Regions from separate parts of the Pseudomonas sp. p1(2021b) genome, predicted to be linked through region 3. Evidence: riboswitches for the same ligand, from Rfam matches in the RefSeq annotation. Region 3 holds a riboswitch; each other region holds the start of a gene.
What was found. A riboswitch is a leader RNA that binds a small molecule or an ion and turns the genes downstream of it on or off. The one in region 3 is predicted to bind cobalamin.
Positions count from the first base shown of each region.

Region 1: another riboswitch for cobalamin. It lies ahead of cobW (cobalamin biosynthesis protein CobW); the one in region 3 lies ahead of K8374_RS12065 (ABC transporter ATP-binding protein).
Region 2: another riboswitch for cobalamin. It lies ahead of cobO (cob(I)yrinic acid a,c-diamide adenosyltransferase); the one in region 3 lies ahead of K8374_RS12065 (ABC transporter ATP-binding protein).

Region 1 is NZ_CP083746.1:2,886,793-2,896,813, reverse strand. Features, by position in the region: gene K8374_RS13540 (response regulator transcription factor) at 1-239, opposite strand, end outside; gene K8374_RS13535 (DUF1272 domain-containing protein) at 450-704, opposite strand; gene cobM (precorrin-4 C(11)-methyltransferase) at 748-1,500, opposite strand; gene K8374_RS13525 (cobalamin biosynthesis protein) at 1,537-1,929, opposite strand; gene K8374_RS13520 (CbtA family protein) at 1,947-2,636, opposite strand; gene K8374_RS13515 (CbtB domain-containing protein) at 2,647-2,832, opposite strand; cobalamin riboswitch at 2,927-3,147, opposite strand; cobalamin riboswitch at 3,352-3,550, shown strand; gene cobW (cobalamin biosynthesis protein CobW) at 3,649-4,716, shown strand; gene cobN (cobaltochelatase subunit CobN) at 4,720-8,481, shown strand; gene K8374_RS13500 (ATP-binding protein) at 8,483-9,496, shown strand; gene K8374_RS13495 (vWA domain-containing protein) at 9,607-10,021, shown strand, end outside.
Region 2 is NZ_CP083746.1:1,196,357-1,206,377, reverse strand. Features, by position in the region: gene K8374_RS05655 (adenosylcobinamide-GDP ribazoletransferase) at 1-476, opposite strand, end outside; gene cobC (alpha-ribazole phosphatase family protein) at 478-1,047, opposite strand; gene cobT (nicotinate-nucleotide--dimethylbenzimidazole phosphoribosyltransferase) at 1,044-2,099, opposite strand; gene cobU (bifunctional adenosylcobinamide kinase/adenosylcobinamide-phosphate guanylyltransferase) at 2,096-2,617, opposite strand; gene K8374_RS05635 (cobyric acid synthase) at 2,619-4,073, opposite strand; gene cobD (threonine-phosphate decarboxylase CobD) at 4,070-5,062, opposite strand; gene cbiB (adenosylcobinamide-phosphate synthase CbiB) at 5,055-5,963, opposite strand; gene bluB (5,6-dimethylbenzimidazole synthase) at 5,960-6,610, opposite strand; gene K8374_RS05615 (cobyrinate a,c-diamide synthase) at 6,607-7,902, opposite strand; gene cobO (cob(I)yrinic acid a,c-diamide adenosyltransferase) at 7,899-8,510, opposite strand; cobalamin riboswitch at 8,630-8,854, opposite strand; gene K8374_RS05605 (ADP-ribosyltransferase) at 8,906-10,021, opposite strand, start outside.
Region 3 is NZ_CP083746.1:2,619,102-2,629,122, reverse strand. Features, by position in the region: gene K8374_RS12095 (sensor domain-containing diguanylate cyclase) at 1-1,129, shown strand, start outside; gene K8374_RS12090 (GNAT family N-acetyltransferase) at 1,134-1,649, opposite strand; gene K8374_RS12085 (MgtC/SapB family protein) at 1,716-2,423, opposite strand; gene K8374_RS12080 (sterol desaturase family protein) at 2,884-3,354, shown strand; gene K8374_RS12075 (FecCD family ABC transporter permease) at 3,360-4,382, opposite strand; gene K8374_RS12070 (ABC transporter substrate-binding protein) at 4,382-5,350, opposite strand; gene K8374_RS12065 (ABC transporter ATP-binding protein) at 5,347-6,123, opposite strand; cobalamin riboswitch at 6,231-6,438, opposite strand; gene K8374_RS12060 ((2Fe-2S)-binding protein) at 6,751-7,236, shown strand; partial or broken gene K8374_RS12055 (molybdopterin cofactor-binding domain-containing protein) at 7,233-7,817, shown strand; gene K8374_RS12050 (xanthine dehydrogenase family protein molybdopterin-binding subunit) at 8,276-9,406, shown strand; gene K8374_RS12045 (hypothetical protein) at 9,566-10,021, opposite strand, start outside.

The sequences.
Region 1 (10,021 bases), 270 kb from region 3:
AGCACCATGATCTTCGGTGCAGGCTCAAGCAATTGCAGTCGCTTGATCACTTCCATGCCGTCAAGGCCAGGTAGGCCGATGTCGAGGATCACCACGTCGGGGCGCAGTGCGCGGGCCTGCTGCACGGCATCGATACCGTCTCCTGATTCACCGATGACGCGAAAACGTTCGCGTTCGAGCAACATGCGTACCGCGAGTCGAACGGTTGGATGGTCGTCAACCATCAGAACGGCTGTCATTGGATAACTCCTGTAGGAATGTGGTCCGTTTCCTGAAATCCCGCAGGAATACCCTCTGGGACCTGCGCGGAGCGCGCAAGATACGTTTATTCGGGGGGCATAGTAATGGGAAGCGTAGGGTCGTTGAATAAACGAAGTGTGTTTGTTGAAAATTCCTACAAACGGCATGGCAATGGTACAGGCTGGACAGTCATCGTCAACCCGCGGTCCCTATCCGCCGGCCCGGGTGCATCGGCTATGGGGCTTGATGACGCGCTGGCCTGAGGCCGGGTTGTTCAGCAGGGCGGTGCCGACTCGAGGTGGCCGGGGGGCCAGTTGGCCACCGCAATTCGGGCAACGTCCCTGGAAATGCGCCTCGTCGCAGGCCCGGCAGAAGGTGCATTCGAAGGAACAGATCCTTGCGTCCGGGCTGTCGCCTGGCAGGTCGATGTCGCAGCATTCGCAGTTGGGGCGCAGTTCGAGCATCTGTGTAACCTCATATTGTTTTTTGTAGGAATGATCTTGGGCTTCAGCCCAAGGGTCGATAGAGGTGAGCGTGCCCGGCCCGGTACAAGGCCGACTCGGCGAATGGAGTGTCGCCCAGCACATGGCCCACCAAGATCAATGCCGTGCGCCGGAAGCCTTTGGCTGCCGTGAGCGCGACGATATCCTGCAAGGTCCCACGCACCCAGTCCTGGTCCGGCCAGGTGGCGCGGTGCACCACGGCAACCGGGCAATCCGGGCCGTAGTGGGGTAACAGCTCGGCGACGATACGTTCAAGGTGCTTGACACCCAGATGGATCGCCAGGGTGCTGCGGTGCCGGGCCAGGTCGGCCAGTTGCTCGCCCGCGGGCATGGGCGAGCTGTCCCCGTAGCGGGTGAGGATCACCGTCTGCGCCACTTGCGGCAAAGTCAGCTCGCAGCCGAGCAGGGCGGCGCTGGCGGCGGTGGCCGTGACGCCTGGGATGACCTGGTAGTCGATACCCAGCTCGCGCAGGTGGCGGATCTGCTCGCCGATCGCCCCGTAGAGGCTCGGGTCGCCACTGTGCACGCGGGCGACATCCTGGCCTTGTTCATGGGCGTTGCGCATGGCTGCGATGATCTGGTCGAGGTGCAGTTCGGCGCTGTTGATCACCGTATGGGCATTATGGCCCTGCAGGACGGCTGCGGGCACCAGTGAGCCGGCATAGATGATCACCGGGCACTGACGGATCAGGCGCTGGCCCTTGATCGTGATCAATTCCGGATCGCCGGGGCCGGCACCGATGAAGAAGACCGTCATGGGAAGTCCTTGCAGTAGGGCAATAAGGAGCAGCGATTATCGGCTGCACGCCAGGGCAACGGTAGCCCGGTCGCCTACCTGGCGTGGCACCAGCAACCGGGGCGTCCCTTGTTTTTGTGCGGCCAGCGCCAATGCTGCACTTTCGGCGACCCCCCAGCAGCCACTGTGGTTGAATGCGGCGGCAGAGCGATGGCTGAGCAATGGTTCGAAGGCGTGCAATTGTACGGACGGAAACAGCGTCAGGGCGAGCCCGAGGCGGCTGGCCAGTGCCTGCAACCCGGCTTCTTCGGCCTTGAGGTCGATGCTGGCGATGCCGCGCAATTGCGCCAGTTGCAGGCCATGGGCAGCCAGTGCGTCACGCAGGAGCCGCTCGAGGTGGTCGGCCGGGCAGCCTTTGCGACAGCCGAAGCCGGCGTAGAACGCCGGCAACACGGGAGGGCGAGTCATCAGGCCTGGCTGGAACGACGATAAAGCCAGGCGCTGAGCAGGCCGAGCGCGAGCCAGAAGGCCGCATTGGTCAACCAGGAGGCAAGCTTGAATTGGGTTTCCAGGGCCTCGGGGGCCAGGCTCTCATGGACGGTTGGCTGAGGGGCGCCTACCAGATGGGGGGCTGTAAGCAAGGCCACACCGAGCGCCTTGAACAGCCAATGCCGGGCGAACACTGCCAGCGCCAAGCCCACGGCGGTGGCAGCCGCCGTGCTGATCCACCAGACCTGGCGTTGGCCCAGGTCGGCCGCAACAGTGCCTGGCAGTTCCGGCGGCAGCCCGAGGGTGGGCGCCAGGCAGAACACCGCAAAGCCGGCCAGCCCCCACAAGGCTCCGGTGCCCAACGTGCGGGGTTCGCGCAAGCTGTACAGCGCGACAAGGACCAGGGCGAAGCCGACGGCCACCACCAGGTTGCTACCGGTCGTGGACCCCAGGCGTTGCCAGCCGTCCTCAGGGGCCCAGGCTTCGGCGTCGTGGGTGTGGGCGGCCACGCCATCGTCATGCGCGTGGTGCTCGGCGCTCGGGGCGTTGTTCTCGTAGGTTTCCGCCTGGAGAATCAGCGGCGTGACCCAGAGGCTCTGCAACAGCGTAAGCAGCAGGGCAGCGAGCAACCCGCTGAAGCCGGCGGTGCGGGCAATGCGCTTGATCATGCAGGCGTACTCAGTGGCAAGGGAAGGCGGCGCTGTGGCGGGTATCGTGGGCGGCGTTGTGCACGGCCTCGATGTGCGAGAAGCCGGCGAAGTAGACCAGGCACAGGCCCAGCAGGCTGGCGCCGATGGCGAGCAGCACGCGCTGGCTGAGGCTGACGGGAGTGGCGATGCTGTGTTTGGCACTGGTGACGGACATGACGCGTTCCTCTGCTTTTTTAGGGGCGACGGGCACGGGCGTCACGCCTGGGCAGGGTTTGCCCAGGGCACACGACAGCACCCGCCCACCGCGGGGTGTTCATTCGTCGTCAGGCCGGTCTCCGGGCTGGCGAGGAGGAGGCAGGCTCCCTGGACAGCGTCACCTTCCCATGCCATACGACGCGGCACAGTGGTCAAGACGCGCACTCGCTTACCGTTGCGGGGGCAGCACCGGCCTTGTCTGGCCCCTTGGGGCCTGCGACGCACCGGTTTCCCGTTTCACCCCCGAGGGGGCACCTGAACGCAAGGTGCAAGCAAAGCATGCGGCCGATGCTCCGTCAATTGGTGTCGAAGGCGCTGAGTCTGGAGGGGTTCCAGCGTTTGAGGGCTTGGGGCTGCTTTGCAGCCCATCGCAGGCTATCGCCAGCTCCCATCGAGAGTGCGCCGCCCCCACAAAATCCATTCTCTATGGAGATGGAGGGAATACTGCGCTGATGGTTGACCGCCTACCCACCACTGCGTAGCCTTGCCGCTTCGAGGTTCTGCGGCGTCGGCCGCAGCTAAGACGGGAACGCGGTCCAAGCCGCGGCTGCCCCCGCAACTGTAGGCACTGAACAGGATCGACACAGCCACTGCGCCCTGCGCGGGAAGGCGTCGCTCCACCGGCTCCGGCCGGTACGGTGCAAGCCAGGAGACCTGCCTCGTGACGTTTTCGACTTTCAACCGGGCGGGGTGATCCGGTGGCGAACGAGCCCGACCGACAAGGCCGAGGCTTTCGTCCTGCATGCCCGCGCCATCCTGCCAAGGGCATCGCGACATGAAAACACTGGCCAAGCTCCCCGTCACCATCGTCACCGGCTTCCTCGGCTCGGGCAAGACCACCTTGCTTCGGCACATGCTCGATAACGCCCAGGGCCGGCGTATCGCGGTCATCGTCAACGAGTTCGGCGAACTGGGCATCGATGGCGAAATTCTCAAGCAATGCAGCATCGGTTGCACCGAGGAGGAGGCCAGTGGCCGTGTCTACGAACTGGCCAACGGTTGCCTGTGCTGCACCGTGCAGGAGGAGTTCTTCCCGGTCATGCGTGAACTGGTGGCACGCCGCGGTGACCTGGACCACATTCTCATCGAAACCAGCGGCCTGGCCTTGCCCAAGCCACTGGTACAGGCCTTCCAGTGGCCGGAAATCCGCAACGCCTGCACCGTCGACGCCGTGATCACCGTGGTCGACAGCCCGGCCGTGGCCGCCGGCACCTTCGCGGCCTATCCCGATCAGGTGGATGCCCAGCGCAAGCTCGACCCCAACCTGGACCATGAGTCGCCCCTGCACGAGCTGTTCGCCGACCAGCTGGCCAGCGCCGACCTGGTGGTGCTCAACAAGGCTGACCTGATCGATGCTACAGGCCTGGCCAAGGTCCGTGCCGAGGTGCTGGAGGAGCTGCCGCCGGCGGTCAAGGTCATCGAGGCCAGCAGCGGCCGCCTGCCGCTTGAGGTGCTGCTTGGCGTGGGGGCCGAGGCCGAGGCGCACATCGACGGTCGCCGTACCCACCATGATGCCCATCACGACGGCGATGACCACGACGATCACGACCACGATGCCTTCGACTCCATTTCCATCGACCTGCCGGAGGCGGACGAGAGCCTGCTGCTCGACGCCCTGACCCAACTGGTGGTGGAGTTCGGCATCCTGCGCGCCAAGGGCTTCGCCGCCATCCCCGGCAAGCCCATGCGCTTGCTGATCCAGGGCGTCGGCACCCGCTTCGACAAGCACTTCGACCGTGCCTGGCGCGCTGACGAGCCACGCGTCACGCGCCTGGTGCTGATCGGCCAGGACCTGGACGCCGCGCAGCTGGAAGCGCGCCTGCGCCAGGCCCTGGGCGCCTGACCCATGCACCTGCTGCGGACCCAGCCCGGCGGCTTCGTGCCGGACGACAGCATCGCCGACCTCGGCCAGACGCCGGCCGAACTGGTGATTCTCTGCAGCGGCGACTCGCACCTGGCGTTGCTCGCCGAAACCGCCGAGCAGCTGCCGGAGGGCTTCCCCAGCCTGCGCCTGGCCAACCCCATGCAGGTGCAGAACCACGCCTCGGTCGACCTTTATGTGGACCAGGTGCTGCGCCATGCGAAGGTGATCCTGGTGTCGTTGCACGGTGGCGTCGGCTATTGGCGCTATGGTGTCGAGCAGCTGGTGGCGTTGGCCGCCCGTGGCATCCAGCTGATCCTGGTGCCCGGTGACGACCGTCCGGACCCGGAACTGACTGGTCTGGGCACGGTGACTGGCGCACAGGCCGAACGCCTGTGGCATTACCTGCGCCAGGGCGGCAAGGCCAACGCCCTGAACCTGTTCAACTGCCTGGCCAGCCTGTGGCTGGAGCGCGACTACGCCTGGCAAGAACCGCAGCCCTTGCCGCGTACCAGCGTGTACCACCCCGGCAAGCCCAGCGCGACCCTCCAGGATTGGTACGCCCACTGGCACCCCGACCAACCTGTGGCGCCGGTGCTGTTCTATCGATCGCACCTGCAGGCGGCCAACACCTCGTTCGTCGATGTGTTCTGCCAGCGCCTGCACGCCGCAGGGCTCAACCCACTGCCGATCGCCGTGGCCAGCCTCAAGGAGGCCGCCTGCCTGGCGCAGGTCGAGGCCTGGCTGGACGAGGCCGGCGCTGAAGTGGTGATCAATACCACCGGTTTTGCCCTGTCTAGCCCGGAGCAGCCCAACCTGCGCCCGCTGCGGCGCGACATCCCGGTGCTCCAGGCGATCTGCGCCCAGGACAACCAGCCGGCCTGGGAGGCCAGCGAACAGGGCCTGGGCGCCCGTGACCTGGCCATGCACATCGTCTTGCCGGAGCTGGATGGGCGTATCATCACCCGGCCGGTCAGCTTCAAAGACCTGGCCTGGCGCAGCGAGCGCAGCCAGTCGGACGTGGTCTGCTACCGCGCCCACCCCGAGCGCATGGACTTCATCGCCGAACTGGCACGTCGCTGGGTGATGCTGGCGCGCCTGCCCAACGCGCAGAAGCGTGTGGCCCTGGTGCTGGCCAACTACCCGACCCGCGACGGGCGCATCGGCAACGGCGTTGGCCTGGATACTCCAGGCGCCGCGCTGAATATCCTCCAGGCCCTGCAGGGGCAGGGCTACCCGGTAGAGGGCCTGCCGCCGAGCGGCACCGCCTTGATCCACCAATTGCTGGGCGGTGTGACCAACGACCTGGACCACCTCGACCAGCGCCCTTGTGCCCAGAGCCTGAGCCTGGCCGACTACCAGCAGGCCTTCACCTCGCTGCCACAGGCCAACCAGCAGGCCGTGCTGGAGCGTTGGGGGCCGCCGGAGCAGGATCCGATGTTCCGCAGCGGCCGGATGATGATCGCCGGCCTGCGCTATGGCCTGACCTTTGTCGGCATCCAGCCCGCCCGGGGCTACCAGGTGGACCCCAGCGCGGTCTACCACGACCCGGACCTGGTGCCGCCGCATGGCTACCTGGCGTTCCATTTCTGGCTGCGCAACGGCTATGCCGCCGACGCCGTGATTCATGTCGGCAAGCACGGCAACCTCGAATGGCTGCCCGGCAAGGGCGTCGGCTTGTCTGCCGAGTGCTGGCCGGACGCATTGCTCGGCCCGCTGCCGAATATCTATCCGTTCATCGTCAACGACCCGGGCGAGGGGGCCCAGGCCAAGCGCCGGACCCAGGCGGTGATCATCGACCACCTCATGCCGCCGCTGACCCGCGCCGAAACCTACGGCCCGCTGCGCCACCTGGAGCGTCTGGCCGACGAATTCTACGAGGCGCAGTTGCTCGACCCGCGCCGGGCTCGCGAACTGCAGGGCGATATCCTCGAACTGGTCAAGGCCAACCATATCGACCGCGAACTTCAGCTCGAGGGGCAATTGGACGATGCCGCACTGTGGCTGCCACGGTTGGATACCTACCTGTGCGACCTCAAGGAGTCGCAGATCCGCGATGGCCTGCATGTGTTCGGGCAGTCGCCGCAAGGGCGTTTGCGCCGCGACACCTTGCTGGCGCTGCTGCGTGTCGAGCGCGGCGATGGCAAAGGCGCCAACGCCAGCCTTGTCCGCGCCCTGGCCAAGGCCATGGCCCTGGGCTTCGATCCGCTGGACTGTGACCTCGGCCAACCGTGGCAGGGGCCGCGCCCGCAACGTTTGCAGGCACTCGACGACGCGATCTGGCGCACCTGCGGTGATACCCGCGAACGCCTCGAGCTCCTGGCGCTGGTGCTGATCGAGCAGGCCTTGGCGGGGCACTTGCAATTGCCTGGCGAGCCCGCCTGGCAACCGGTCGCGACAGTACTCCAGGCATTGGTCGACACGCTGGCGCCGACCCTGGATGGCTGTGGCGCAGCGGAAATCGACGGCCTGCTGGCGGCGCTGAGCGGGCGCTTCGTTCCGGCAGGCCCGAGCGGCGCGCCCAGCCGTGGGCGCGTGGACGTGCTGCCCACGGGCCGCAACTTCTATACCGTGGACGTACGCAACCTGCCCACCACCACGGCCTGGCGCCTGGGCTTCGCCTCGGCCAACCTGATCCTCGAGCGTCACCTGCAGGACCATGGTGACCATTTGCGACAGCTCGGCCTGTCGGTGTGGGGCACCGCGACCATGCGCACCGGTGGCGACGACATCGCTCAAGCCATGGCCTTGATGGGCGTGCGCCCGGTGTGGGCCAGCGGCAGCCAGCGGGTCGACGATTTCGAGATCCTGCCCTTGAGCCTCCTCGACCGCCCACGGGTAGACGTGACCCTGCGCGTATCGGGCTTTTTCCGCGATGCCTTCGGCAACCTGATCCGCCTGTTCGACGCCGCGGTACAGGCGGTGGCAGCCTTGGACGAGCCCGAGGACCTCAACCCCCTGGCCGCCCGCGTGCGACGCGAACGCGAAATATTGCTGGCTGAAGGCGTCGAGCCCGAGCAGGCAGCGCGGCAGGCTGGCTGGCGGGTCTTCGGCGCCAAACCCGGCAGCTATGGCGCCGGCGTGCAGAACGCCATCGATGGTCGGCTCTGGCATACCCGTGACGACCTGGCCGAGGTCTACCTCAACCATGGCGGTTACGCCTATGGCGCCGCCGACGAAGGCACCCCAGCGCGTGCTGAGTTCGCCCGGCGCCTGGGCCAAGTGCAGGCGGTTCTGCACAACCAGGACAACCACGAACACGACCTGCTCGATTCCAACGACTACTACCAGTTCCAGGGCGGCATGCTCGCAGCCTCCGAAACCCTGGCCGGCAGAACCCTGGCCAGCTACCACGGCGACCACAGCCAGGCCGACCGCCCGCGCATCCGGACCCTCAAGGAAGAACTGAACCGGGTGATCCGCGCCCGGGCCCTGAATCCCAAGTGGATCGACGGCGCCAAGCGCCACGGCTACAAGGGTGCTTTCGAGCTGGCGGCGACGGTCGACAACCTGTTCGCCTTCGACGCCACCACGCACCTGATCGACGACCACCATTACCAGTCCCTGGCCGATGCCTATGTGCTCGACCCCGCGACCCGTGACTTCATGCGCCAGCACAACCCCGAGGCCCTGCGCGACCTCACCGAGCGCTTGCTCGAAGCCCAGCAGCGCGGCTTGTGGGAAACGCCGGGTGACTACCGCCAAGCGCTCGAAGAGCAATTGCTCGATGGCGAGGAACAAGCCTGAAATGAATGAACCCTTGCAATTCCCGCTGGCCGCCGTAGTTGGGGCCGACGACCTCAAGCTGGCCCTGTGCCTGACCGCCATCGACCCCAAGATCGGCGGTGTGCTGATCGAAGGCCCCCGGGGCATGGCCAAGAGCACGCTGGCCCGCGGCCTGGCCGACCTGCTGCAAGCGCCCGGGCACACACCGCCGTTCGTGACCTTGCCACTGGGCGCCACCGAGGAACGCTTGGTCGGCACCCTGGACCTGGATGCCGCGCTGGGGCAGGGCAAGGCGCAGTTTTCTCCCGGTGTCTTGGCCCAGGCCGATGGCGGCGTGCTCTACGTCGATGAGGTCAATCTGTTGCCCGACCCACTGGTAGACCTGCTGCTGGACGTAGCTGCCAGTGGCACCAACCGCATCGAGCGCGATGGCATCTCGCACCGTCACGACGCCCGCTTCGTGCTCATCGGCACCATGAACCCTGAGGAAGGCGAGCTGCGCCCGCAGCTGCTCGACCGCTTCGGCCTGAATGTCGCCCTCGAAGGCCTGCCGCCGCCAGAGGCCCGGCAGCAGATCATTCGCCGCCGGCTGGCCTTCGACAGCGACCCGCAGGCGTTCTGCACGCAGTGGGCCGATGCCCAGGCGCAGCTGCGCGAACGCTGCCAGGCTGCACGCCAGCGTTTGGCACAGATCCCGCTGGATGACCAGGCCCTGGCCTGGATCACCGAAGGCTGCTTCAGCGCAGGTGTCGACGGCCTGCGTGCCGACCTGGTCTGGTTACGCGCGGCTCGGGCCCACGCCGCCTGGCGAGGGGGGGAGACGATCGAACAGGGCGACGTGCAGGCCGTGGCTGAATTCGCCTTGCGCCATCGGCGCCGCGAACTGCCGACGGCCGATGCCCCGGCCACAGCGCCGGCGCCGAGCGGTGGCCATGCAGGCCCTCAGGGCGGCGAGGGCGACTGGGGCGCGTTGGCACCGCAGGCGGTCGCCAGCGGTGTCCGGCGCGAGGTGCCGAACTGGGCAAAAAAGCCCTGAGCATCCGCCCGCCCGCTGCACAGGCGGTGGATGCCAGGCCCCAGGCAGGAGCGCTCGCCGGTGCCACCCGAGGCCGGGTCCGGAGTGTTGGTTCGACGCGGGTCGCCTGGCTGCCCACCTTGCTCAAAGGGCGACCGCGGCAACGCCAGGACCTGTGCTGGCAACAGCGCCAGGCCAAGGCGCCGGAGCTGTGGCTGGTGATCGTCGACGCCTCGGCGTCCACCCGGCGCAACCAGGCGCTGGCCCAGGCCAAGGGCCTGCTGGCCGAGCTGTTCGACCAGGCCTACCGCCAGCGTGCCCGCCTGGCCCTGCTGACGGCCAGCGGTGGTGCGCCGCGCTGGCAGCGTCATGGGCTCAAGGCATCGGCGGCGCTGCAGCCGTGGTTGCAGGCACTCGGTGCAGGCGGCGGTACGCCATTGATCGCGGCATTGGAAGAAGCGCGCCGCTGGTTGCTGGCACGCGAAAAGCGACACCCCCAGGAAACCCGGCGCTGCCTGGTCGTCACCGATGGTCGCCTGCAGCGTT
Region 2 (10,021 bases), 1.4 Mb from region 3:
CGTACGTAAGGGGTGCTCATGAACAACCCCAGCAACGCCGCCCGACCTACCACCGGCGCCAGCACCAGCGATGCACCGGCGCCCTGCTCCACTAGCACCCACAGTGCACAGAACTTCAACAACAGGACCAGCACCAGCGTGACCACGGCGATCGGGCCGCTGCGTGGGTCCTTCATGATTCGCAGGGTACGCTCGCGATCGCCGAAACCGCCCAGCCAGGCATCGGCACTGTCGGCCAGGCCATCCAGGTGCAAGGCACCGCTGAGCATCACCCACAGCGTCAACAGCAAGGCCGCGTTCAGAGGCGCGGCAATGCCTTGCAACAGGTGGCTGGCCAGCCATAGCACCACGCCGAACAGCAGACCGACCAGCGGGTAATAGAGCAGCGAACGGCCTATCTGCCGGGGCTCCGGCATGCCCGGCAGGCGCACAGGCAGGCTGCTGAGAAATTGCAGGGCGATCCAGAATGGCGTCATATCAGGCCTCCTCGCGCAGCTGACCATCGGCCGCCAGGGCAAGGCGCACCAGCGCCCCGTGCCCGACCTCCACCTGCAACAGTTGCTCGTGCGGCAAGCCTCGGGCCTGTGCCAGCAGCAGGCGCATCACGCCACCATGGGTGATCAGCAGCACGCGCTTGCCGGCATGCTGGCGACCAAGGCGTTCCATGGTCGTCAGCACCCGCTCGGCGAAGTCACCCACTGGTTCACCGTTGGGCGGCGTGAAGGCATAAGGGTCGGCCCAGAAGCGGCCCAACGCATCGGCCTGGTCCTGCATGATCTGCGCGGCGCTGCGCCCTTCCCAGTCACCGAAGTGCAGCTCACGGACACCTGCCTCGCACTGCACCGGCAGTGCCAGCCGGTCACCGAGCTGCTCGGCGAACCGGGCACAGCGGCGCAATGGCGAGCTGACCAGGGCATCCCAAGGGCCGGCCTGGGCCACCGCCGCGTGCATCTGTGCCCAGCCGCGCTCGGTCAGGTCATCGTCCAGGCTGCCGCGCAGGCCGCCCCCCTGTTCGGTCTCACCGTGGCGCAGCAGGTCGATGATCATGCCGGGCGATCCGCCACCGCGGCCTCGGCAAAGGTCGCCATCTGCCCGTGCAGGGCGCAGGCCAGGCGCATCAACGGGACCGCCAGCGCGGCGCCGCTGCCTTCGCCCAGGCGCAGGCCCAGGGCCAACAGCGGGCTCGCCTCCAGGGCTTCGAGCACGGCCCGGTGGCCCGGTTCCGCGCCCTGGTGGGCGAACAGCAGCCAGGGGCGGCACTGCGGGTTCAGACGCACAGCCACCAGGGCAGCGACGCTGCAGATGAAGCCATCCACGAGCACGGCCACCCCCTGCTGTGCGCATGCCAGGTAGGCCCCTGCCAGGGCGGCGATCTCGAAGCCGCCGACACAGCCCAACGCCTGCAGCGGGTCGTCGGCGCGCAGCCCGTGCAACACCAGGGCACGCTCGATCACCTCGGCCTTGTGGCGCACGCCGACCGGGTCCAGGCCGGTGCCCGGGCCACTCAGCTCACGGGCCTGACAGCCAAGCAGGGTACTGGCCACGGCGGCGGCGGCGGTGGTGTTGCCGATGCCCATCTCGCCACCGATGAACAACCGGGCACCTTGCCCGGCTGCACGCAGGGCGCTGTCACGCCCGGCACCGAGGGCGGCCTGCAACTGTACGCCGGTCATCGCGGGCTGGCGGGCGAAGTTGGCGGTACCGGCGCCCAGGCGCAGGTGATGCACACCTGGCAGCGCCAGGCCAAGATCGATGGTGCCCAGGTCGATCACTTCCAGGCTGGCCCCCAGCTCGCGCGCCAGCACGCTGATCGCCGCGCCCCCACCGACGAAATTGTGCAGCATCTGCCCCGTCACGGCTTGGGGATAGGCCGAAACCCCCTCCTCCACCACACCATGATCACCCGCGAAGATCGCGATGCAGACCTGCTCGACGGATGGCCGCTCGCAGCCCTGCAAGCCGGCCAAGTGCAAGGCCAAGCCCTCCAGTTGGCCAAGCGAGCCCGCAGGCTTGGTCAACTGTCGTTGGCGGGCACGGGCCTGCTCCATGGCGGCGGTATCGAACGGTTGGCAGGGGGCGCTCCACCAGGGTTGGGTCATAGGGCAGGTCCTTTGAGCATGAGGGGAAGGCCGGCGACCGTCAGCACCACGCGCTCGCAGCGCTCGGCCACGGCCTGGTGCAGCCAGCCGGCCAGGTCGACATAGCGGCGGGTCAGCTCGCCCATAGGCACTACGCCCAGGCCGGTTTCGTTGCTGACCAGGATGAGGGTGCCGGGCAGCGTTTGCAGGCAGTCGAGCAGTGCGTCGCGCTCATGGGCCAGGCGCTGGTCGTCTTCGAGCATCAACAGGTTGGTCAGCCACAGGGTCAGGCAATCCACCAGCAGGCAACGCCCGATATCCGCTTGTGCGTGCAGCACCGAGGCCAGGGCCAGGGGTTCCTCGACCAACCCCCATTCGCTGGGTCGGCGCTGGCGATGCAACTGCACGCGTTCGTTCATCTCGCCATCGAGCGGCTGGCTGGTGGCGATGTAGGTGACCGGCAGGCCGCTGGCCACGGCCAGCTGTTCGGCCAGGCGGCTCTTGCCGGAGCGGGCACCGCCGAGGATCAGGTTGCGCATGTCAGGCGACTCCACACAGTTCGCGCAGGCGCGTGGTGTCCAGATGGCGTTCCACCAAGTCGGCCAGGCGTTCGATATCCCGCTCGCGCAGGGCTTCGTAGTCGATGGCCTGGGCGTCTTCCAACCCGGCCCAGCGCAGCAGCGCGGCGCAGGAATGGCTGCCTTCGAACAGGCCATGCAAGTAGGTGGCGAGGATCTGGCCGTCGGCACTGATTGCGCCATCGCAGCGGCCATCGCTCAGCTGAACCGCCGGGCATTCCAGCGCCGGGCCACGGGTGACGCCGGCGTGGATCTCATAGCCACTGACCGTGGCCCGCTCCAGGCCCAAGGTGCCGCAGACGTTACGCAACTGCTTCTCGGCCTCCAGCACGGTGACGTAGTCCAGCAGCCCCAGCCCTGGGCTGGAGCCGGCGGCGCCTTCCAGGCCGAGCGGGTCGTGCACCTGCTGGCCGAGCATCTGCAGGCCACCGCAGATGCCGATCAGCTTGCCGCCGTAGCGCAGGTGACGGGCGATGGCGGCGTCCCAGCCACGTTCGCGCAGTTGCGCCAGGTCGCCGCGCACGCTCTTGGAGCCCGGCAGGATGATCAGGTCGGCCGGCGGAATCGGCTGGCCGGGGCCGATGAACTGCAGATCGACCTGCGGGTGCAGGCGCAACGGGTCGAAGTCCGTGTGGTTGCTGATGCGCGGCAGCACCGGCACGATCACCTTGAGCAGGCGCCCTTGCTGGGTGGACTGGCGCACATCGATGGCGTCCTCGGCTTCCAAGTGCAGGTCGGTGATGTAGGGCAGCACCCCCAGCACGGGTTTGCCGGTGCGTTGCTCCAGCCAGTCCAGGCCTGGTTGCAGCAAGGCGATGTCGCCGCGGAAACGGTTGATGACGAAGCCCTTCACCCTGGCCTGCTCGCTCGGCGACAGCAGTTCGAGGGTGCCGACCAGGTGGGCGAAGACCCCACCGCGGTTGATGTCGGCCACCAGGATCACCGGGCAGTCCACCGCCTCGGCGAAGCCCATGTTGGCGATATCGCCGGCGCGCAGGTTGATCTCCGCCGGCGAGCCCGCGCCCTCGACCATCACCACCGGGTAGGCGGCGCTCAGGCGCTGGTGGGAGGCCAGCACGGCCTGCATGGCGATGGCTTTGTAATCGTGGTAGGCCACTGCATTCATGCAGGTCACTGCACGGCCATGGACGATCACCTGGGCCCCGGTGTCGCTGTTGGGCTTGAGCAGCACCGGGTTCATGTCGGTGTGCGGCGCCAGCCGGCAGGCCTGGGCCTGCACCGCCTGGGCGCGGCCTATCTCGCCGCCGTCGGCGGTCACCGCGCTGTTGAGCGCCATGTTCTGCGGCTTGAACGGCACCACGCCGATGCCCTGGCGCAACAGCCAGCGGCACAGGGCGGTGACCAGCGTACTCTTGCCGGCATCGGAGGTGGTGCCTTGCACCATGAGCGTGGTCATGCCGATTCCTTCTGGTAGTCGGCCAGGGCCTGGCGCAGGCGCTGCTCATCTGCAGCGTTGGCAGGCAGGCCCAGGCGCACGGCCGCTGGCTGCTCGAACAGGCGCACGAGGATGCCGCGGCGGGCGAGAAAATCCTGCAGGTGCGCGGCCCGCTCGGTGCGCACGTACTGGAACAGATCGCAGCCGCCCACGGGCACAAGGCCCGCGTCGGCCAGCAGTGCAGCCAGGCGCTGGCTGGCCTGTGCGCAGCGGGCGATCTGCAGGGCGTGGGCCGCGCCATCGCTGAAACAGGCCTGCCCCAGCACCCGGGTAGGCCCGCTGATGGTCCAGGGCCCGAGTAGCTCGGCCAGGCGCAGCAACAGGGCCTGCTCAGCCATCACGAAGCCCAGGCGCACGCCGGCCAGGCCGAAGAACTTGCCGAACGAGCGCAGTACGACCAGCCCGGGGCGTGTGGCGCACCCGACCACGCTGTGGGCGGGCGTGTTGTCCATGAAGGCTTCGTCGACCACCAGCCAGCCGCCACGCTGCGCCAGGCGGGCATGCCAGTCGAGCAGGCGCTCGCGCTCGATGCGCCGCCCTGTGGGGTTGTTGGGGTTGACCAACACCAGCACATCCAGGCGGTCGAGCGTCTGCTCGACCTGCTCTTCGTCCAGTTCGAGCAATGAGTGCCCTGCCCGTCGCCAGGCATGGGGATGCTCGGCGTAGCACGGCCAGAGCACACCGACCCGCCCTACCGGGCGCAGGCAGGGCAAGGCCTGGATCGCGGCCTGGGAGCCGGCGACCGGCAACAGTTCGGCCGCGCCGTAATAGCCGCGTGCGGCCTGCTCCAGGCCGTCGTCGGTCTCCGGCAGGCGCGCCCAGGCGTCCAGCGGAATCGGTGGTATCGCATAGGGCCAGGGCGCGATACCGCTGGACAGGTCGAGCCAATGTTCACGGGCGATGCCGTATCGGCGCACTGCACGCAGCAGGCGACCACCGTGTTCAAGCATTCCAGTAGGCTCCCAGGCAGATCAGCAACAGCCATAGCCACACACCCCGCTGGACCAGGCGCCAGCCACGCTCGATGGCGTCGGCATCGGCCATGGGCCCCTCGCCCAGGCGCGGGCGCTCGTGCAGCTCGCCGTGGTACACCGCCGGGCCACCCAGCGCTACGCCCAAGGCGCCGGCACCGGCGGCCATCACCGGGCCTGCATTGGGGCTGTCCCACAGCGGTGCCTGGTTGCGCCAGCAGGCCAAGGCCAGGCGGGTCTTGCCCAGCAGCGCGTAGGTCAGTGCCACCAATCGGGCAGGCAGATAATTGAGCCCATCGTCGATACGCGCCGCAGCCCAGCCGAAGCGCTCGAACCGTTCGTTACGATAGCCCCACATGGCATCGAGGGTATTGCTCAGGCGGTACAGCACCACCCCGGGAGCGCCGGCTACGACGAACCAGAACAGGGCGGCGAACACCGCGTCGCTGCCGTTTTCCAGCACCGATTCGGTGGCCGCGCGCGCCACGGCGGGCTCGTCCAGCTCGCGGGTTTCGCGGCTGACCAGGTAACCCACGCGCCGGCGTGCCTCGCCCAGGTCACCGCGGCGCAAGGCCTCGGCTACAGGCAGCACATGCTCGCCCAGGCTGCGCAGGCCCAGGGCACAATACAGCGCCAGCACCTCCACCAGCCAGCCGATACCCGGCAGCCAGGAGAGGATCAGCACCAGCAACGTCAGCGGCACCACAGCCAGGAACCAGGCGCTGACGCCATGGCTGCGCCAGCCCCGCCCGCCCGCATTGAGGCGCTGTTCCAGGCGCGAGGCGAAGTTGCCGAAGGCCACCAGGGGGTGCCACCGCCTGGGCTCGCCCAGCAAGGCATCCAGGGCCACCCCGGCCACGGTCAGCAAGGCCACGCTCATCGCCGTTCTCCCCATTGGTTCTCGAAGAGCATTTCACTCAAGGGCCGCTCCTGCGCCCATTGCTCCAGCACCAGCATCGGTGCCGGGTAGAACTCCACCACCGGGCCCAGGCATAGCACCGCTACCGGCTTGGCCCCCGCCGGCATGCCCAGCAGCTCGCCCAGGGCCTGGGGGTCGAACAACGACACCCAACCCATGCCCAGGCCTTCCGCGCGGGCCGCCAGCCACAGGTTCTGGATGGCGCAGGCCAGGGACGCCAGGTCCATTTCCGGCAAGGTCCGCCGGCCGAAGATGTGGGCTTCGCGGTGATCCATCAGCGCGGCCACCAGCACTTCGGCACAGTCCTGGATGCCTTCGACTTTGAGCTTCATGAATTCATCGGAGCGCTGGCCCAAGGCTTGGGCGGTACGCTCGCGCTCCTGTTCCACCAGCGCCTGGATACGCTCACGCAACGTGCGTTCGCTGATGCGGATGAAACGCCACGGCTGCATCAGGCCGACGCTGGGGGCCTGGTGGGCTGCAGCCAGCAGGCGGGCGAGCAGCTCCGGCGCCACCTCGCCGCCAGCGAAATGGCGCATGTCGCGGCGCTCGCCGATGGCGCGGTAGACCGCAGCGCGCTCGGCATCGGAGAAGGCGTGCTCGCTCATGGTCGCAGCAGCGCCGCCGCCGCGTCGGGGTTGGAGGGGAAATAGAAGTGCACGTAGGACGCAGTCAGGCGGCCGATGCGATACACCGCCTCGTTGCCACGCCCACCGTTGGGGCTTTGCCCACGGGCGATCGGCTCGAGCGTGGTCGTGGTCAGCGAATGATGGTAGGTATGGCCACGCAAGGTGCCTTCGGGCAGTTCCACCGCTTGCAGGGCCAGGGCTGCCAGGCGCTTTTGCATCACCGCCTCGCCCGGCAGCAGGCCGAGCAGCTCAGCCCGCTCGCCGGCCACGTCGGTCAGGGCGTCGAGCAGGTAGAGCATGCCGCCGCATTCGGCCAACAAGGGTTTGCCCTGGGCGTGGTGGGCGCGGATCGCCTCCAGCATCGGCGCGTTGCCGGCCAGGGCGCGGTGGTGCAACTCCGGGTAGCCGCCGGGCAGGTAGAGGCTGTCGACCGGCGGCAGCTCAAGGTCATGTACCGGTGAGAAGAACAGCAGTTGCGCCCCCAACCGGCGCAGCAGGTCGAGGTTGGCCCCATAGGTGAAGGCGAAGGCTTCGTCCCGGGCGACGCCGATACGCACGCCGGCCAAGGTCGCGGCGCTGGCCGCAGGCACAGGTGCGTCGAACGCCACCGGTGGCGGCAAGGCGGCGTCACAGCTGGCACCCAGGGCATCGGCGGCAGCATCCAGGCGCATGTCCAGGTCGTTGAGTTCGCTGGCCTGGACCAGCCCCAGGTGGCGGCTGGGCAGCTCGATGCCGCGCTCGCGGGATAAACCGCCGTACCAACGTAGGCCCTCGGTCAGGCTGCCTTCGAGCAATTGTGCGTGGCGCAGGCTGCCGACCCGGTTGGCCAGCACCCCGGCAAAGGGCAGGTCGGGCTGGTAGCGCGCCAGGCCCAGGGCCAGGGCGCCGAAGGTCTGGGCCATGGCGGTGCCATCGATCACCGCCAGCACCGGCACGCCGAAATGACGTGCCAGGTCAGCGCTCGACGGGGTGCCATCGAACAGCCCCATGACCCCTTCGATCAGGATCAAGTCGGCCTCGCCCGCCGCCTCCCAGAGCAGGCGCCGGCTTTCCTCGGCGCCGATCATCCACAGGTCGAGCTGGTACACCGGTGCGCCGCTGGCGCGTTCGAGGATCATCGGGTCGAGGAAGTCCGGCCCGCACTTGAAGACCCGGACCTTGCGGCCCAGGTTGCGGTGCAGGCGCGCCAGGGCGGCGGTGACCGTGGTCTTGCCTTGGCCTGACGCGGGTGCCGCGATCAGCACCGCCGGGCAGTGCCGGACCTGGTTCATAGCTCCACGCCCTTCTGGGCGCGGATTCCGGCCTGGAAGGCATGCTTGACCATGCCCATTTCGGTGACGGTGTCGGCCAGCTCGATCATCTCCGGCTTGGCGGCACGGCCGGTGACGATCACGTGTTGCATCGGCGGGCGCGCCTGGATATCGGCCAGTACCTGGTCGAGGTCAAGATAACCGTGCTTGAGGGCGATGTTCAGTTCATCGAGCACCACGAACTGCAGCGAAGGGTCCTGCAGCATCTGGCGCGAAACCGCCCAGGCGGCTTCGGCGGCGGCGATGTCGCGCTGGCGATCCTGGGTTTCCCAGGTAAAGCCCTCGCCCATCACGTGGTAGCGCACCTGTTCGGGGAAGCGGCGGAAGAACAGCTCTTCGCCGGTGCTGTTGCGCCCTTTGATGAACTGCACCACGCCACACTGCATGCCGTGGCCCAATGCGCGGGCGAGCATGCCGAAGGCCGAGCTGCTCTTGCCCTTGCCGTTGCCGGTGAGCACCAGCAGCAGGCCACATTCGTTGGGGGCATTGGCGATACGTTCGTCGATGATCGCCTTCTTGCGCTGCATGCGCGCCAGGTGACGTTCGTCGCGCTCGGTGGAATCGCTCATCAGGGTTCTCCGCAGGCTGTCACCGCGCACGGGCGACGACAGGTCGATAGGCAGGCAGCCGGAGAACGCGCAGGAGCCGTGGCAGACGCGCCACGGTGCACCGCGCATCACCCTCCGTGATGCCGTTGGCAGTGACAGGCCGGTCTCCGGGCTCGTGAGCGAGGCCTTGGGCCCCTGTACCGCGCGCCTTCCCGGGGCATGTCCCCAGTGGCCCTGCGCGGCCTTTGACTCACCTACCGTTGCGGGGGCAGCGCCGGGATCGCGCCTTCGCTGGCGCCCACCGGCTTCCCAGTTTCACCCTGCCCAGCGTTGGCTGGCAGGGCACCTGAAACACGTCGCGAAGGTTAGAGGGTTGGATCGGGAGCGTCAAATGAAGCGAGGCCCCGATACCCCAATCATGGCCCGAAGAAACGCTCTACCAGATGTGGCGCTCCCAGCCGTTCGAGATAGGCGCCTCTGTCGAACGGGTCACCGCTACGCAGGTCGTATACCGGGCCGCCTTGAGGCTTGCTTACCTGCCTGAGTCTGACCTTGACGAACCGATAGTCGACACCGACGATTTCAGAGACTTCGTCGATCTGGAAATACGTTCCCGGCAGGAACAGCGTCTCGACTTCATAGCCATGGGCAGAGAGCGGCGCGATCTGCCTGCCGCTGCGGTAGCGACCGGCTGGCAGTTCGAACACTACAGAGGTGTCGTCGAAAACGCCCTCCAGGCCGCGACTCGAAAGCTTGTCCGGATCGGCCGAGAACTTACGAATGATGTAGGGGTTTTCGGTAAAGGACGTCAGGTCGGTGTTGACCAGAATATCCCCTTCGCTGAAACGCCCGCTGCGAAAGTGCACGCCACTGGTACCGCGCTCGCCGCACCCCCCTCGATACAACGGAACCTCGGCATCGGCAGGCAGTCGCTCCAGGGAGTCGGCCAGTTTGTCGAGATAGCTGGCTTCGTCTCCATAGCTGAAGTTGCGCACCCCCTGACGCAGGTAATCATTGATGGAGTCATCCATGGTGTAGGTATCGATCAGGTGATTCTTGAAGCGGCCATCATGCTTGTAGGTGTAGGTGGAGGCGCCATGGTGGTCGATATAGTCGAACCCTTCATCGTCCACCAACGGCTCGGCATCGCTCGCCAGCTCGGGGATGTCGAGCTGCTCGAACAGGCTTTCCTGGCGGGCCATGGCGGTGTCGGACAGAAACTCGCTGCGCTGCTCATCGGTGAGCATGTACTCATCCCAAAAGGCCGACGACTGCTGGGCAAGCCCATCCCCTGGCGCGCCTCCCGCGAGGCGCGGCGGGCCCAGCAACTCCCATTCGCCCGCTTCATTCAGACGCACGGGGCGTATCGGCGCGAAGGCGAAGGGGTTGTCGGGGGGCACGATGAGCCAAGTGTTCAGCTCGGTGCTGTAGCGCACGCGATACGGCAGGCCTTGCAGTTCGATCCAACTCTCGCCCTTGGGGCCCAAGTGGATGCCGCGCAACATCTGGCGGCCTTGTGGCAGGCCATACAG
Region 3 (10,021 bases):
CGACTACTTCATTTATCACCGCACCCATACCGACCGAGGCGTGCGTATCGGTTCGGTGGTGCGCAGCCGTTCCACGGGTGACCTGGTGATCCCGATCTCTCGGCGCCTGGACCACCCGGACGGCCGTTTCGCCGGGGTGCTGCTGGGCACCATCAAAGTGGACTGGTTCGTACGTTACTACGGCGACTTCAAGATCGACGAACGCGGCGCGCTGGTATTGGCCAAGCGTGATGGCACCATCCTGGTCCGGCGGCCGTTCGTCGAGCAGGTAGTGGGGCGCAGCCTGGCGGACAGCGAGATCTTCCGCAACCACCTGCCTTACGCCGACCAGGGCGTGGCCGAGGCGGTGGCGGTGGTCGACGGAACGCCGCGGTTGTACGCGTACCGGGCGCTGTCCACTTACCCACTGGTGGTTGAAGCGGGTTTGTCGCGCGAGTCGATCCTCGCTCCGTGGCGCCACGACATGTTCAAGTCGGTCGCCGTGCTGCTGCTGTTGCTGGTGGGGCTGGCGACCTTCGGTTGGGTGGTGCTGCGCCAGCTACGCGAGCGCATCGTCATCGAGCGCGCCTTGCACCAGGCGCACCAGACCCTCAAATCCCTGGCGCTGACCGACAGCCTGACAGGCCTGGGTAACCGGCGCCGGCTCGACGGTGTGCTCGACGCGGAGATCCGCCGGGCACGCCGCCAAGGCTACCCGTTGGCGCTGGTGATGATGGACCTGGACTACTTCAAGGCCTACAACGACCGCTACGGCCACCCCGGCGGCGACCAGTGCCTGCGACGCGTGGGCGAAGTGCTGCGCCATGCGCTGAAGCGCCCAGGCGATCTGGCGGTGCGCTATGGCGGCGAGGAGTTCACCTTGCTGCTACCGAACACCGATGCCCAGGGTGCGGTGGCGATCGTGCAGGAGATCCTGGCCTTGCTGCGCCGGCAGATGATCGAGCATGCCGACAGCCCGCTCGGGCATGTCACCGCCAGTGCGGGCATCGCAGTGGGGTACCCAGGGCCTGAAACGATCACGCCGGAAAACCTGATGGCGACGGCGGACGGGGCCCTGTACGAGGCCAAACGCCAAGGGCGGGACCGCTATCAGCTGGCCACTGGTGCACTGACCGGTACCCATTCGTGAGCGATCAAGCCGCCGGCACGATCGTCAATGCCATCGCGCAGCGCCCGATCAGGCCGTGGGCGCGTTCGGCCCGCAGGATGCCGCCCAGGCGGGTGTCCAGTTGTGCGGGCTCGATGATCTTGAACCCGTGCCGGGCGTAGAATGGCGCGTTCCAGGGGACCTCGACGAACGTCGTCAGGGTGACGACCCGCTTGCCGTGGCTCCGCGCGATGCTGATTGCTTGCTGGAGCAGGGCGCGCCCCATCCCTAGGCCCTGGGCCTGCGCGCGCACCGACACTTCGTGGATATGCAACCAGTCGTGCGCCTGCTCGGTGCAGATGAAACCTTGCGGGCAGTCGTTGCCGTCCACCGCCACCCAGCTGCCATGCCCGGCAATGAAGGCCCGGTGGGCGTTTTCGTCCAGCACATCGCCGGTGGCCAGCCAAGCCAGGTCGGGCAAACGCAAGAAGGCTTGGGCCGCCGAGCGCTCGATGGTGGCAAGCAAGGGGACATCATCAAGACGGGTAGGGCGAATGTGCATGGGCGGTCCCTGGCAAAACGCCCAGTCTGCGAGCCCTGCCGCGCCAAGGCAAGGCTCGTCAGCGGCTCATTCGCCGACCAGCTCGCGCAGTTGCCAACGCACCGAGCTGACGCCTTTCTCGAGGCTTACCCGGCTGACCAGGCGTTCCAGCTGGGTAGGGGCCTGCGGTGTACCGAGCAGCTCGGCGCGCACCTCCAGGCGTGCCGGGTTGGCCAGGTCCTCACTGTGCAGCGACTGCAGGCGCAGGCCGGGGTCGCTGAGGCTGTGCAACATCAGGCTGCGTACCTGGATCTCGTCTTCGGCGCGGCAGACGATGCGGACCTCGAAACGCTGCTCCACCTCGCTGGCCGGCAGTACCTCCTGGCGGTCCAAGCGCTGGGCGATGTCACGCAGCAGGATATTGGCGCACAGCACCACCAGGCTGCCCAATGCTGCCTCGAGCAGCAGGCCCAGGCTGCACAGCACACCAATGGCGGCCGTGCACCAGAGCGTGGCGGCGGTGTTCAGGCCACGGACGTTGAAGCCGTCGCGCATGATCACGCCACCACCGAGAAAGCCGATACCGGACACCACGTAGGCGGCGATACGCGAGGCATCGGTGGGCGCCATGCCAGGCACCGCCTGGGTCATGAGCACGAACAGGCACGCGCCGGTGCTGACCAGCGCATTGGTGCGCAGGCCGGTCAGGCGCTGGCGCAGTTGACGTTCGGCACCGATCAGGGCGCCGAGTACCAGGGCTACGCTGACGCGCAGCAGAAAGACTTTCCAATCCATAGCAAACCTCATTTCCCGGGCACATGCCCGTGGGGCGCCGCCATCTGCGGCGCAACTGAAAACAACGAGTGCGAGGACCACATGCCCGCGTGCCGAGCACGGGAGCAGGAAGGAAAGAAGGGGAGACATCGGCCCGCCTGGGCCGTGATGAACCACCGTCTACCGTGTGCGGCAAAACAGTGGCAGGAGGGCTGCCGGACTAGCTTGCCGTGTGGGCCTGTCGCAATCGACTGGGGCTACTGTCCAATGCAGGACTCCTGTTGTGGGATGCAAAACTGCGCCGCGGACCTTACGCCTGGCGCCAGGTAGGGTCAAGGGCAGTTGCGTGACAATTGCGCGATCTGGGAAATTTCCTTCATGAAACCGGATGTTCGGCGACCGGACTTTCATGAAAAAGGCCTCTGAAGCGCGCCCAGGCGGTGTTAACCTTGCGCCCTTCGTTACAACCTCGGAACGTTACATGCTGTTCAATCTCGCCATCCTGTTCGGCACGCTGGTGGCCATGGAAGGCGTCGGCACGCTGGCCCACAAGTACGTCATGCATGGCTGGGGCTGGTGGCTGCATCGCTCGCACCATGAGCCCCACCTGGGCATGCTGGAGACCAACGACCTGTACCTGGTGGCACTCGCCCTGATCGCCTCGGGTCTGGTCGCCTTGGGCAAGGCCGGGTACGCACCGCTGCAATGGGTCGGCGCTGGCGTGGCGGGCTACGGCGTGTTGTATGTACTGGCCCACGATGGCTTCTTCCATCGCCACTGGCCCCGGGCGCCGAAGCCGGTGAACCGCTACCTGCGACGCCTGTATCGGGCCCATCGGCTGCACCACGCGCTGCCTGGGCGCAAGGGCAGCGTGTCGTTCGGGTTCTTCTATGCACCGCCTGTGCGGGTGCTCAAGCGCCAGGTACGCGAGCGTCGGGCACAAGGCCTGTAGAGACGTCAGGGCTTGCGGCGCAGCATCAGGATGAAGAACATGCCGCCGATGGCGGCGGTGGCGATGCCGATGGGCAGGTCCTGGGGCGCGATCAGCGTACGTGCGCCGATGTCCACCCAGACCATGAACAGCGCTCCGAGCAGGGCGCAGGCCGGCAGCAGCCGTCGATGTTCAGCGCCTACCAGGCGGCGGGCGACATGGGGCAGCATCAGGCCAACGAAGCCGATGGCCCCGGACAACGACACCAGCACGCCTGTGAGCAGCGCACACCCCACGAACACCTGGGCTCGTACCCGGCGGGGCTCGAAGCCCAGGCTGACGGCCGTCTGTTCGCCGCTCATCAAACCATTGAGGGCCCGCGCCAGGCTCATCAGCAAGGCAAAGCCCGCCAGCACGCACAGCGCCGGCAGCCACAGCAGCGACCACTGCGCCAGGCCCAGGCCGCCCAGCATCCAGAACATCACCGAGCTGGCCGCATGAGGGTCGCCGGTGTAGAGCAGCAGGTTGGCCAGGGCCATGATCACGAAGGATACAGCCACCCCCGCGAGCAGCAGCCGGTCGCTGTCCAGGCGCCCGCGTCGGCTGGCCACCGCCAATACCAGCAGCATGCTGGCGAGCGCGCCGATGAACGCCGCCAGCGGCAGGCTGAACGGGCCGGCGAAGGCGCCCAGGAACAACACCACCAAGACTGCGCCCAGCACTGCACCGGAACTGACCCCGAGCAGATGCGGGTCGGCCAGCGGGTTGCGGGTCACGGCCTGCAATGCACCACCGACCAAGGCCAGGCCTGCACCCACCAGCGCACCGAGCAGCACCCGCGGCGCGCGGATCTGCCAGACGATCTGTGCCTGGCCCCGGCTCCATCCCCCGGGGTCGACCAGGCCTGCCTGTTGCAGCACGATGCCCAGCACATCGGCCAGGGGTACCTGGGCAGCACCGAACCCCAGGGACACCAGACACGAGCACAGCACGGCCATCACCAGTGCGACGAGCAACAACCGGAAGGCGCGACGATCACGTACCGGCATCACTGCAGCGTGCCTGCGAACAGGCGGGGATGCAGCGCCGCTGCCAGCTGCTCGATGGCGCTGGCGTTGTCCACCGATGGGGTGACCTGAATATAGGAGAGCACCACGAAACGTCGTTCGCGGATGGCCGTCACCTCGCCCAGGGCCGGGTGCGCGAGCAGGAAGTCGCGCTTCTGTTGCCAGGAAGTCGGGCCGTAATCGACGATCACGATCACCTGCGGGTCGCGCTCCACCACGCTTTCCCAGTTCACTTCGGTCCAGCTGGCGTTGACATCGGCCATTACATTGTCACCGCCGGCCGCCTCGATCAGCGCTTGGGGCATGCCGAGGCGGCCGGAGGTGGTGGGGCGGTCTTCGCCGCTGTCATAGAGGAAGACACGGGGAGCCTGGGGCTCAGCGGCGACCTGCGCCTGCACACGCGCCACGCGTTGGCGCAGGGTGGCGATCAGGGCCTGGGCCTGCTGGCGAACGTCGAAGATGCGCCCCAGGTTGTCCAGGTCCCGGTACAGGTCATCGAGACTGGCGCGGTGCTGGGGCATGACCCGCGAGCAGGACTCGCTGAGCTCGTACACCGGGATGCCGAACGGCGCCAGGGCCTGTGGCGTGACCGGGCCGCCCACGTACATGCCGTAGCCCCAGCCGGCAAAGAGGAAGTCGACATTTGCATCGAGCAGGGTTTCCACCGATGGGTAGCGCGGCGCGAGTTCCGGCAGGCCGTCCAGGGCACCCGTCATGGTTGGGTCAAGGGTTTTCCAGCCACTGATGCCGGTGAAGCCAACCATACGCTCGCGCAACCCCAGGGCCAGCAGCATGCCGGTCAGGTTGCTGTCGTGGCTCACCGCCCGCTGGGGCGGCTGGCTGAAGGTGACATCGCGCTCACAGCTGCGCACGGTCACGGGGTAGTCGCCCGCCCAGGCGACGAAGGGCAGGGCGGCCAGCAGGGCCAGGCAGGTGAGGCTTCGCTTCATGCGGGGCTGATCCAGGTGATGCGTGGATGAAAGGCTACGGGGTGACGGTCGACCAGCGCCCGTACGCCGAAGACTTCGGCCAGGCACTGTTCGGTCAGTACCTCGGCCGGGGTGCCGTGGGCAACGATGCGACCGGCCTCGATGACATACAGCCGGTCACAGAAGGCCGCGGCCAGGTTCAGGTCGTGGAAGCTGGCGAGCAGGCTCAGGCCGGTGCCGCGCAAGTGCTCCAGCAAGGCCAGCTGGTAGCGGGGGTCCAGGTGGTTGGTGGGTTCGTCGAGGATCAACAGGCGCGGTTGCTGGACCAGCGCGCGAGCCAACAGCACGCGCTGCTTCTCGCCGCCGGACAACGGGGTAAAACCATGATCGCCGCGCGCTTGCAGGCCCAGGCGATGCAGGCTGGCGTCCACCAGCGCATCGTCATCGTCGCCGTCGAACCAACCCTGGTGCGGCGTGCGGCCCATGGCGACCACATCGCGTACGCTCAGGCCGAAATCCTCGGGAAACTCCTGGAGCATCACCGCGACGCGTTGTGCCACCCAGCGCGCCGGGCGCTGCCAGATGTCCTCGTTTTCGAGCAGCACGCGCCCGCCATCAGGCCGTGTGAAGCGATAGGCGCAGCGCAGCAGGCTGGTCTTGCCGCTGCCGTTGGGGCCGATCAGGCCGACGCATTCACCGGGGCGTACCTCCAAGTCAATGCCGTCGAGCAGCCGCCGGCCACCAGGCGATGGCGCCCAGTGCAAACCTTCGAGACGCAGGGTAGGGGCAGACATGACGAGCAACCGTACCGGGAATGAATGTAACCCGACGATGACGGCGCGCAAGGGAATCGCGGGCAGGCTGCTGCCCAAGACCGGCCCGCGCCCGCCCACCGCGGGAGTTGCCAAACGAGGTGACAGGCCGGTCTCCGGGCTTGCGAGAGGCGTGAGGCATTCACCTTCCCATGCCGGTGGCACAGTGGCGTATCGAATGCATCGCTCGCTTACCGTTGCGGGGGCAGCGCCGGACTGATCGCACAAGGCGAGGCACCGGCTTCCCGTTTAATCCCCGGCACGGCGGCAGGGGACACCTGAAACTGGGGCGCATCTGAGCATTTATGGGGTGGGGAGTCAACCTGCAGGGCGGTCGTTCTAGCGTCGCAACGAGACGAAGTCGGTGGAAAGAGACAACACGTCGAACATCAAGGCCTCGAAGATCACCAGCAGGTTCAGGTCGTTGCGGTTCATCCCGGCTCCTTTTGTTGGGTCGCGTCGGTGGGGCAACGATCGATCGGGTCTTCGATTTTATTCTTTATTGCTGCCCCCTGATCGAAATCTCGACCTAAGCTCTTCTATTGTTTTGCGCGCCTGCGTCGAAGCCATCCAGGCGCAACTACCCGTGGTGCAGACGAGGGCGATCCGATGACCCAAACGCTAAAGATCAACGGGACCGAACATCAGGTGGACGTGGATGACGACACGCCGCTGCTATGGGTACTCAGAGATGTGCTGGGGATGACGGGGACCAAGTTCGGTTGCGCAATGGCCCTGTGCGGTGCGTGTACCGTGCATATGAACGGTGTCGCCATCCGTTCGTGCGTTACACCTGTCGGCAGCCTGGCGGGGGCCAGCATCACGACGATAGAAGCGGTGGGTGACACCGATGTGGGGCGTCGTGTGCAGCAGGCGTGGCTCGAACACGAGGTCGTTCAATGCGGCTACTGCCAATCAGGGCAGATCATGGCCGCAACGTCATTGCTCGCCAGCAATGCGAACCCCAGCGATGCCGATATCGATGCCACGATGGCAGGCAACATCTGCCGTTGCGGCACTTATGTGCGCATTCGAGAGGCCATAAAGACAGCTGCAAGCAAGTCTCAGCCTACGAGCGGGGAGGCCAAATCATGAGCATCCAGAACCTGATGGCCTCATCTTCTACCGAAGGGGTCAGCCGTCGTGGTTTCCTTCGAGCCAGTGCTGCACTCGGTGGCGGGTTGTTGATCGGTATCTCGCTACCTGGATTTGCGGGTTCGTCGCAAGGCCAGGATTCGAATTTCACTCCCAATGCCTATATTCGGATCGAGCCCAGCGGCAAGGTTGTATTTGTCATCCAGCCGGTAGAAATGGGGCAGGCCACCTATACGTCAATGCCCGCGCTCATAGCGGAGGAGCTGGAAGTAGGGCTCGACCAGATCGTTGTCGAACATGCCCCGGCGGACGACACGCGCTATGCCAACCCGGCACTGGGCTTCCAGGTGACGGGAGGATCGACATCGGTGCCTGCGAACTGGAAGCCGCTACGTGAAGCGGGCGCGGCAGCACGTATGTTATTGATCAGCGCAGCGGCCAATCAGTGGGGTGTGGCTGCGGACAGCTGCAAAGCAGAAAACGGATCGGTGCTTCATCCGGCCAGTGGCCGGAAGCTTGGCTATGGAGAGCTCGCCAGTGCCGCTGCGAACCTGCCTGTTCCAGATATTTTGCCGCTGAAACCGTCCAGTGAGTTCAAGCTCATTGGTACTCCCGCCAAACGGACCGACGGGCAGGACAAGGTCACGGGGAAGGCGGTGTTCGGCATCGACGTTCGGCCAGAAGGCATGAAAGTCGCTGCAATCACGATTTGCCCCATTGTCGGGGGCACGCTGGAGGCGGTCGAACCTGGTCCAGCGATGGCAATCAAAGGCGTCCGGCAAGTTATCAAAACCGATAATTCGGTAGCTGTTGTCGCGGACCATATGGGCGCTGCGCGCAAAGGGCTGGCTGCGTTGCAGATCCAATGGGACGGTGGCCAGAATGCATCGGTCTCGAGCGAGCAGATGCTTGAGGCGATAAAGAAAGCGTCAATGCAACCCGGCCGGCAATCCAGCAAGGAAGGTGACGCAGAGGGTGTATTCAAGACGGCTGCCAGAAAGGTCGAAGCGGTCTATCAGGTTCCATTCCTGGCTCATGCATGGAGCCGGTCAATTGCACAGTACATGTACGAAAGGATGGCTGTGAACTCTGGGTTGGCAGCCAGGTACCGGCGCGTGCAAAGGCGATTGCGGCAGAGCTCACAGGGTTGCCTGAGGACAAGGTCGAGGTACATAACCAATTGCTGGGCGGTGGCTTCGGCCGGCGCCTTGAAGTCGATTTTGTTGCCCATGCCGTGAAGATCGCCAAGCAAGTGGACTATCCCGTCAAGGTCATCTACTCACGGGAGGAAGATACGCGACACAGCTCGCTGCGACCGTACCATTACAACCATCTGAGCGCCGCGCTCGATGAAAAGGGGAGTCCCATCGCGTGGATCCATAAAGTCACTGGCGGCTCCATCTTGGCGCGCTGGTTGCCTGCCGCCTTCAAGGATGGCATCGATCGTGATGCGGTACGCGACCCGTCCGGTCCGTACGCATTTCCCAATATCAGTGCCTATTACGTACGCCACGAACCTCCTGAAGGGATCTACCCCGCATTTTGGCGTGGTGTGGGCCACACCCAGAACGGTTTCATGGTGGAAAGTTTCCTGGACGAGCTGGCGCATATCGCCAAGATTGATCCGTTTGAGTATCGCTATCCATTGCTTCAAAAGCATCCTCGGTTACTCAAGGTGCTTGAGACGCTTCGCGAAAAATCGGGCTGGGGCACACCAATGGGCGATAGGGAAGGGCGAGGGTTGGCCCTTACTTATTGTTTTGGTACTTATGCCGCCCAAGTGGCTGAAGTCAGTGTCCAGCCCTCGGGGGAGGTCAAGGTAAAACGCATCACCAGCGTGGTGGACTGCGGCATTGCGATAAATCCGGACAGCGTTGTGGCACAAGTCCAAGGAGGTACTATTTTCGGGCTGACGGCGGCGTTGTTCGGAGACATTACCTTCAAGGACGGGCGAGTCGAACAAGGTAACTTCGATACGTATCGGATCTTGCGCATCAACGAGACACCGCAATTCGATGTACACGTCATCAAGAGTGATGAGGCGCCCGGTGGCCTGGGTGAAGTCTCCACCGTCCTGATTGCACCTGCGGTCACCAATGCAATATTCGCCGCTACAGGCAAGCGACTTCGCTGGTTGCCAATTGACCCGAGTGAGTTGCGCCAGGCTTGACGGATAAGGCTTACCTGCCACAGCGTTCGTGGCGGGTGAGCAGCTCGAAGAAAATACAGGGCATTCGAGGTTCCAAAGACGGCCAAACTTATAACTCGACTAAATGAATATTTAGTTTAGTTATAATTAAGGGCAATTAAAAAGAAAGGGAAGACAAGGCTATCGACTGCTTCGCCCAACTGCAAGAAGCGCCTGAAATGCAGCTTTAGCAGCTTCCTCAGCCTCTTTGATCTGGTTGAGAACCGTCATTAAATGTAGATCAATCACTTCCTGCGTTTCTTTATCCGCTAGATCTCCAAGCAAACCGACGAATTGCTTTAAACGATTTACTTGGGAAAAGGCGTTTGCAAGGCTGCTGCTCGTGGCTTCGCTGAAGAAGTCAGCTTTGTCCAAGAACTGTGAAGAAAGGTCGATCGTAATCGCCGATGCCTTTTCGGCCAGTCGGCGGCGAGCTTCTTTATCCTCACGCAAAGTACCAATCAGCGGATCGCTGCCGGTTGGGAAAAGATCGCTCCTGAATTTGGAAATTTGGACGTGTGCAGCTCCGACTGGTGTCGTCATAATCTGAGCAAGAAGCCTAGTACGTTCAAGACCCCGTTGATGCTTGTCGAAGAG